Regions from separate parts of the Pseudomonas sp. M30-35 genome, predicted to be linked through region 2. Evidence: riboswitches for the same ligand, from Rfam matches in the RefSeq annotation. Region 2 holds a riboswitch; the other holds the start of a gene.
What was found. Region 2 has a riboswitch for cobalamin ahead of btuB (TonB-dependent vitamin B12 receptor). Riboswitches for the same ligand answer to the same signal wherever they lie in the genome.
Positions count from the first base shown of each region.

Region 1 (4,182 bases), 940 kb from region 2:
ATGGCCATGACCTGCCAACAATGCTGGCGACACTGCGCAACATGCGCGACCTTGAAGGCCCGCAGTTTCTGCATGTCATCACTAAAAAAGGTAAAGGTTTCGCCCCCGCAGAAGCAGACCCCATTGGTTACCACGCCATTACCAAGCTTGAGCCGATCAACCACGCCGCTGCACCAGCCGCCAAGAAAGCGTCTGGGCCTAAATACTCCAGCGTATTCGGCCAATGGTTGTGCGACATGGCAGCGCAAGACTCGCGCCTGCTCGGCATCACCCCGGCGATGAAAGAAGGCTCTGACCTGGTCGCCTTCAGCGAGCAATACCCAGACCGCTACTTCGATACGGCGATTGCCGAACAGCATGCGGTCACACTCGCAGCAGGCATGGCTTGTGAGGGCAGCAAACCGGTTGTAGCGATCTACTCGACCTTCTTGCAACGCGCCTATGACCAACTGATTCACGATGTTGCCGTGCAGCATCTCGATGTATTGTTTGCCATCGACCGCGCGGGCTTGGTCGGTGAAGACGGCCCGACTCACGCGGGCAGTTTCGATATCACCTACTTGCGCTGCATTCCCGGCATGCTGGTGATGACCCCGAGTGATGAAAACGAATTACGCCGCATGCTCACCACCGGCCACCTGTTTAATGGTCCGGCCGCGGTGCGTTATCCACGCGGCACTGGCCCCGGCGCGCAGATTGAAGCAGGCCTCGAGCCGCTTGAAATCGGTAAAGGCATTGTTCGCCGCGAAGGCACCGGCACTGCCATGCTGGTGTTCGGCGTACAATTGAGCGAAGCGCTGAAAGCAGCAGAAGAGCTGGATGCGACCGTGGTCGACATGCGCTTCGTAAAACCGATTGATGAAACGTTGATCCGCCAGTTAGCCGCAAGCCATGAGCTGCTGGTGACCATCGAAGAAAACAGCATCATGGGTGGTGCTGGCAGTGCTGTCAGCGAGTTCCTGGCGCACGAGAACATACTCAAGCCGGTACTTCACCTGGGTCTGCCTGACGTCTACGTCGAACACGCAAAACCATCACAAATGCTTGCCGAGTGCGGTCTTGATGCCAGTGGTATTGAGCGCGCAATTCGTCAACGTTTGGCAGTAATCAACAAGTGATTGGCCCGCTACCGCGTATCGCGGTAGCCGTTTTAACGTGATTGACCGAGGTCGCTGCCAGCCGCAAGGCTCAGCGTGAAAAGGGAAGCAGGTGCGTCTATGACAATGCCTGCGCTGCCCCCGCAACGGTAACCGACAGGGCTGCGCTTTCGAGCACAGCACAACGTTTTTCGACAACCACTGGGCGTGCCCGGGAAGGTGAAAAACGCAGTCGGCAGCCCGGAGACCTGCCTCGTTGCAATTTTTGACAGGTGTTGCGGAGGGCATCACCGTCAAGTGCAGGCCTCTGTTTGCCAGTACTTGCTCCTGCCCTCCTCAAAAGCATTGCTCTTTTGAGGTTTTTAAATGAAGTTTTCCCGCGTCACTCTGGCACTAGCCCTGGCTCCATGCCTGGCCTCTGCTGCCGAATCAGCCAAGCCTTACCAAGCTGCGCCACTGGTCATCACCTCTGGGCGCCAAGCCGAGCCGATCAGCAAAGCTACCGCTGCAATTACTGTATTTGAACGCAAAGACATCGAGCGTCTACAAGCGAGTGACGTGCTTGATTTACTTGCCCGCACGCCGGGTGTCAGCGTCCAGCGCAGTGGCGGTAGCGGCTCACTCAGCGGGATATTTATTCGCGGCACCTCGACTGCGCAAAGCTTGGTCCTGGTCAACGGCCAGCGCATCGCAGGCAGCTCCAGCGGTACCGCCAGCCTTGAGCAATTCGACCTTGATCAAATCGAGCGTATCGAAGTGGTTCGCGGTAGTCGTTCTGCGCTGTACGGCTCTGACGCTATTGGCGGCGTTATTCAGATATTCACTCGTAGCGGTAAAGAAGGTCTGCACCCTCGCCTTAAAGTCGGCTATGGCACTCATGGTACCTGGCAGCGCAGTCTTGGCTTGTCTGGAGGTGATGAGAATACCCGTTTCGATATAGGCGCCTCACTGGATGAAACCGACGGTTTTGAGCGCAGCAACCTTATAGGTAGCGAAGACAGCGCCTACCGTAACAAGGGCATCAATCTAAGCCTGTCACACAATTTCAGCGACAGCCTTGAAGCCGGAATTAGCCTGCTGCGCCAAACCGGGCAAAGCGAGTACGACTACAGCTTGTCGCCAGCCCAGGCCGCCGACACTGATTTTGAAGAATCCACTGGCAGCGCTTATCTGCAATCGCAACTGAGCGAAAACTGGACTTCACGCCTGGAATTGGGCCATACCGAGAACCGGCAAAAATCCCATGACCCTTACGGTGGCTCAGTATTTAATACCTACCGCGACCAGGCTAGCTGGCTCAATACGGTCAATTTTGCGGAGCACCAGCAATTGTTGCTCGGCCTGGACTGGTACGAGGATCGCCTGAATAGCTCGACAGCATTCAACGAAAACTCTCGCTGGAACAAAGCCGTATTCATTCAGCACCGCTACGACAACGACCTGTTCGGCACAGAGCTGGGTCTACGCAACGATGACAATGAAGCCTTTGGCAACGAGAACAGCTGGAACGCCGCTTTCACCTGGCACTTAAACAGCGATAACGACTTGATCGCCTCGTATAGCGAGTCATTCCGCGCCCCCACCTTTAACGACCTGTACTACCCGGACGACTGCTTCCCCGGATTCGGTTGCACGGTCTACAGCAATCCCGACCTCCAGCCGGAGACCGCTCGTAGCTATGAGCTGCAGTGGCGCTCTCGCTTGTCGCCGACCAGCTCGCTGGAAGTATCGGCGTACCGCACACGCATTGAAGACGCCATTGTCACCAACAATGCGCTGGACGGTAACCAGTCAAACAGTATCGATGCCTTCCGCCCAGAGAACATCGACCAAGCGACCATCAACGGCCTGGAAGTCGCGCTCAAACAACAACTGTTCGGCTGGCAGACCAGCCTCGGCTACAGCCTGGTCGATGCACGCAATAGCAGTGGCAGCGGCAATGATGGCAAGCGCCTGAGTCGTCACCCAGAAAACACCTTTACCCTGGATGTGGACCGTAGCTTCGGTCAGTTCAATATCGGCGCGGGCTGGCTGGTTGCAAGCCATAGCTACAACGACCTGGCGAACGACCAGGAGATTCCGGGCTACGGCGTGCTGGGCCTGCGCGCTGGCTGGAAAGCCCCCAACGACCTGCGCTTTGACCTGAAGCTGGACAACCTGCTCGACCATGATTACTACCAAGCCAATGGCACTGCCTTCGATAGCACCACATTTGCCCAAGTCCCCTTCCACTACGAGGAAGCCGGGCGTACCGCACTGGTTTCAATGACCTGGACACCACAGCTGTAACAACACTTCTCGACCCATAATTCTCGACCCATAAAAAGGACCGCATCAGGCGGTCCTTTTTATGAGTGTTCAGCGCCTTTACTCAATGGCTAATTTCAACGCTTCCGTAAGTCTTGCGAGAGTAGCCATAAAGCACGGCGCCCAAGACCGCCCAAACGCCGACTAGCACCCACTCGACAGGCAGCAACGCCGAAGGTGAGATAGGCGTATAAAGCAGCACCAGGCCAAGCGATAGCACCAGCGCAACATAGCCAACCCACGGGCCACGCCCGGCACGGAATGGACGCTCCATATCAGGCTCATTTTTGCGCAGCACAATGAACGAAAGCGCCACCATCGCATAGGCAACAACGATGCCCAAGCCGCCAGCATCAACCAGCCAGACCAGCGCCTGACGCCCAAATAATGGTGCGATGATCGACAGCGCACCTATCAGGAGAATCGCATTGACCGGTGTTTTATAGGTGGGATGCAACTTGGCCAAGAACGCCGGTAGCATCTTGGCTTCGGCCATCGCATACACCGCTCGCGAACCGCCGATTAGAAACGCATTCCAACTGGTCAAGATACCGCCCAAGCCGGCAAGGACCAAAAGCTTGCCTGCCCAGCTACCGCCCATCACTGCTGTTGCTGCATCGGCGGTCGCAAGCTTCGATCCGGCCAAAGCTTCGGCATCCAATGCACGCCCAGTGGCGTACATGATCAAGATGTACCAGGCGACAGCCATCAAGACGGAAACGATCAGGATAATGCCGATCTTGCGAAATGGCAGGTCGATTTCTTCAGCGGCTTGCGG
Region 1 covers NZ_CP020892.1:809,984-814,165, reverse strand. The annotation lists gene dxs (1-deoxy-D-xylulose-5-phosphate synthase) at 1-1,118, shown strand, start outside; cobalamin riboswitch at 1,150-1,368, shown strand; gene B9K09_RS03790 (TonB-dependent receptor domain-containing protein) at 1,464-3,386, shown strand; gene B9K09_RS03785 (APC family permease) at 3,469-4,182, opposite strand, start outside.
Region 1: linked by a shared signal. The riboswitch ahead of B9K09_RS03790 (TonB-dependent receptor domain-containing protein) and the one ahead of btuB (TonB-dependent vitamin B12 receptor) in region 2 are both predicted to bind cobalamin.

Region 2 (4,182 bases):
GTAGCGGGTATCAGCTTGCCACGCACCACTTCGCAACTGAGCCAAATGCGCGGGCAAAACGTGAGTCGCAGCAATCTGCAAAGTGGTGACTTGGTGTTCTTTGCGACCAGTGGCGGCAGCAGAGTCAGCCATGCGGGAATCTATGTGGGTGAAGGCCGGTTTGTGCATGCGCCCTCGAGTGGCGGCACCGTGCGCCTCGACAGCCTGAGCAATCGTTATTGGCAGGGTGCCTATCTGGATGCCAAGCGCGTATTTGGCCCTGAGCTTGCGCACAACATGTGAGAAACCGCTGAAAACTACCGTGTTAGAAAGCCCTGTCGGGCGCTAACTGATGGCGAGCCGGAAAGATAATGACCAACCGAACGCTCAATCTTGATCAGTTGTTGTACCAATACTTGCTCGATGTATCGCTGCGCGAATCGGTGTTGCTTAAGCGCTTGCGCGAAGAAACCGCAGAGCTGGCCAATGCGCGTTGGCAAATAGCACCTGAGCAAGGTCAGTTCATGGCGCTATTGGTGCAGTTGCTTGCGCCAAAGTGCATTGTTGAGGTTGGTACCTTTACCGGTTACAGCGCCATATGCATGGCTCAGGCAATGCCCGCTGGCGGCCAGCTTATTTGCTGCGACTTGCCTGCGGATTACAATGCCATTGCCGAGCGTTATTGGCAGCAAGCTGGAGTTAGCGAATGTATTGAGCAGCGCTTGGCGCCAGCCCTGCAAACCCTGGCTGAGCTTGAAAATGAAGGGCTCACCGAGGCGGTCGATATGATTTTTATCGATGCCGACAAAGCCAATTATCCGCAGTATCTGGAGCAGGCGCTGCGCTTGCTCAAGCCCGGTGGTTTACTGCTTTTCGATAACACCCTGTGGAGCGGTCGAGTGCTTGAGGTTGCGCCTGAAAGCGCTGATACGCGGGCTATTCAAGCGCTTAACCTGCAACTTAAAAATGATCCACGGGTTGACCTGTCGATGCTGCCAGTGGGTGATGGGCTGACGTTGTGCCGTAAGCGCTAAACAGCTTCTATGCCTGAACCTATTCGTCTGCCGCCCCAGCCCGAAGCCTGCGAGTTATGTGCGCGCAATGCGCTGTTAACCCGTCATCATTTGATCCCCAAGTCGCTACATAACAAACCCTACGTGCAAAAGCGCTACGCCAAGAGCGAGCGCATAACGGCCACCTTATGGTTGTGCCGCGCTTGCCATAACCAAGTACACCGCTTATTCAGCGAAAAAGAGCTGGCGCTGACCTACAACACGCGCGATAGCCTTTTGAGTGATGAGCGCCTGCGCACCTTTGTGGCCTGGTTGGCGGACAAACCTGCTGGCTTTCATCCGCGTCACTGACTTCAATTCGGTGGTTTTCTGCGAAATCAGGTAATCGCAAGCCGTCTGTGCATTGTTGTTTGACCTTCTGCTCGCAAGTCACTACTCTGCGCGGCTTGCTTCAGGTGCCTTGTATTTACAGGGTGAAACAGGGAAGTCGGTGCGTTTCGCGTGTTCACGCCAAACTATTCCGACGCTGCCCCCGCAACGGTAAACGAGTCAAATCAAACGCTTTTTCAACCACTGTGCATCTGCATGGGAAGGTGCGTTTGTAGCTGTGCTGGTAACAGCGCGCTGCTCGTAAGCCCGGAGACCGGCCTGTCGCAATTTCACGGCATCGCGGAGGGCTTTGTCGGGCGTAGCACCGTCTTGTGCGTCTTTGCGTGCCTGTGGTTAATGCGTCCGCTGTTCTCCGTATGTCTTTCCCAGCCTAGGTCGCACGGGTGAGAGCGGCGGAGCATATACGATGAACAGTAAGTCCTTTTTCACGTCAGCAGCAGTTCTGTTCTGCGGCGTTTCCAGCGGTTCGCAGGTTTTCGCAGTAGAACCGAACCAGCTTGACGATACCGTGGTTACCGCCACGCGCACGGCGCAAACAGCTGAACAGAGCCTGTCTGCCGTGACTGTATTTGACCGTGCAGAAATCGAGCAAAGTCAGGTCAACTCTGTACCTGAGTTATTGCGCAAAGTCCCGGGTGTTTCGTTGGCCAACAATGGTGGTCCGGGAAAGTCGACCTCGCTGTTTATGCGCGGCACTGAGTCTGATCATATTTTGGTGATGATCGATGGGGTCAAGGTTGGCTCTGTCAGCTCGGGCGGCGCAGCCTTGCAGGACCTGCCAATCGAGTTGATCGAGCGTGTTGAGGTGGTGCGCGGCCCACGCTCTAGCCTGTATGGCTCAGAAGCGATTGGTGGAGTCATCCAGATTTTTACCCGTAAAGGGCAGAACGGCGGTGCCAAACCGTTTTTCTCGGCAGGTTACGGCACCCATGACACCTACACCGGCAGCGCAGGTGTTTCCGGTGGCGACGACAAGGCCTGGTACAGCGTCGGGGTCAGCAGTTCGGACACCGACGGCATCAATGTCAAATCGGCAAATATCAACGGCTATGAAAGCGACGACGATGGTTATCGCAACCTGTCGGGTAGCTTGAGCGCCGGTTACCGTTTCGACAACGGCCTGGAACTTGATGGCAACGTGCTTAAAGCCAAGTCGCATAATGATTACGACAGCGTCAGCCGTAGCCGCACTTCAGGTTTCAACGCCAATGCTGATGGCGAGACCAACGTTTACGGTGCGCGTGCGCGTTTCTCTCCCTTCGATATCTGGCTGGTTACTTTGCAAGCCGGGCGCAGCGAAGATAAGTCCGACAGCTACACCGACGGTAGCTTCGAGTCCCGCTTTGACAGTCGCCGCGATACCGCCAGCTGGCAGAACGATGTAACCATTGCTGATGGCCAAACCTTGACCATGGGCACTGACTACCAGCGCGACGAGATCAACGGCAGCACCGACTACGACAGTGACTCGCGCGACAATAATGGCTACTTCGTTCAGTACCTGGGTGATGTCGGGCGTCATGACTGGCAAGTGGCACTGCGCCGCGATGATAACCAGCAATTCGGTGATCACCAGACAGGCAATGTTGCCTATGGCTTTGCCCTGACTGACTGGTTGCGCAGCACCATCAGCTACGGCACTGCATTTAAGGCGCCGACGTTCAACGAGTTGTATTTCCCCGATTATGGCAATCCAAACCTGGATGCTGAAACCTCGGAGAGCCTGGAAATTGGGCTGACCGGTCAGCACGATTGGGGGCACTGGTCGATTAACGCTTTCCGCAATGAAATCGACGACCTGATTGCTTATGACTCCTCAATTCAAGGCCCGTCAAACGTCGATAAGGCACGAATCAATGGGGTTGAACTGGTGGTGGCCAGCCAGCTGCTAGGTTTCGACTGGAACGCAAACTACACCCTGATGGATCCGGAAAACCAGTCGGGCGGGGCCAATGATGGCAACGAATTGGCGCGCCGGGCCAAGCAACTGTTCAACCTTGATGTGGATCGCCGGATAGGCAAGTTCAGCATCGGTGGCAGCGTGCATGCCGAAGGCCAGCGTTACGACGACTTGGCCAACACCAAGGAGCTTTCGGGCTTCGCCACGGTTGATCTACGCGGTGAGTATCGCCTGACCGAGGAATGGCGCCTGCAAAGCCGCATAGCGAATTTGCTCGGTGCCGATTATGAAACTGCCGAGGGCTACAACCAGCCAGGGCAGGCCGTGTATTTCAGCGTGCGTTACCAAGCGCTCTAGCGGATAAAACCACTAAGGCAATGCCCGGAACGTCCCAGGGCGTTCTGGTGCAACCCACAGGAGAAGATGATGAACCTTTCACCGCGTAACCAGTTGCTGGTCGGCATTGCACTTGCTGCCTTGATGGCCATGACCCGTGGTCAACATTTCGCCACGGTCAACCTGCCCAGCGCATCCTGGGCTGTGTTCTTTATGGCAGGTGTGTTGCTTAAACCGCGCTGGGTATTTCCTGCGTTGTTTGTCGAGGCTTCGTTGCTCGATATGGCTGCTGTGCAATGGGCGGGCGTGAGTGACTGGTGCATGTCACCTGCTTATTGGATGTTGATCCCAGCCTATGGCTCACTCTGGTTGGGTGGGCGGTTGTATGCCGGTATGCACCGTCATCAACTGAGTAACCTGTTATTGCTGGCTGCAATTGCCTCGGTGAGCGCTTTTGTCTGTTATCTATTTTCAGGTGGCGGGTTTCTGTTCTTCTCGGGCCGTTACCCGGACCCAAGCCTGGCCCAACTGGGTGAGCGTATTGCGGTTTATTACCCGCGCAAT
Region 2 covers NZ_CP020892.1:1,745,128-1,749,309, forward strand. The annotation lists gene B9K09_RS08175 (C40 family peptidase) at 1-282, shown strand, start outside; gene B9K09_RS08180 (O-methyltransferase) at 351-1,013, shown strand; gene B9K09_RS08185 (hypothetical protein) at 1,023-1,343, shown strand; cobalamin riboswitch at 1,429-1,659, shown strand; gene btuB (TonB-dependent vitamin B12 receptor) at 1,789-3,639, shown strand; gene B9K09_RS08195 (hypothetical protein) at 3,706-4,182, shown strand, end outside.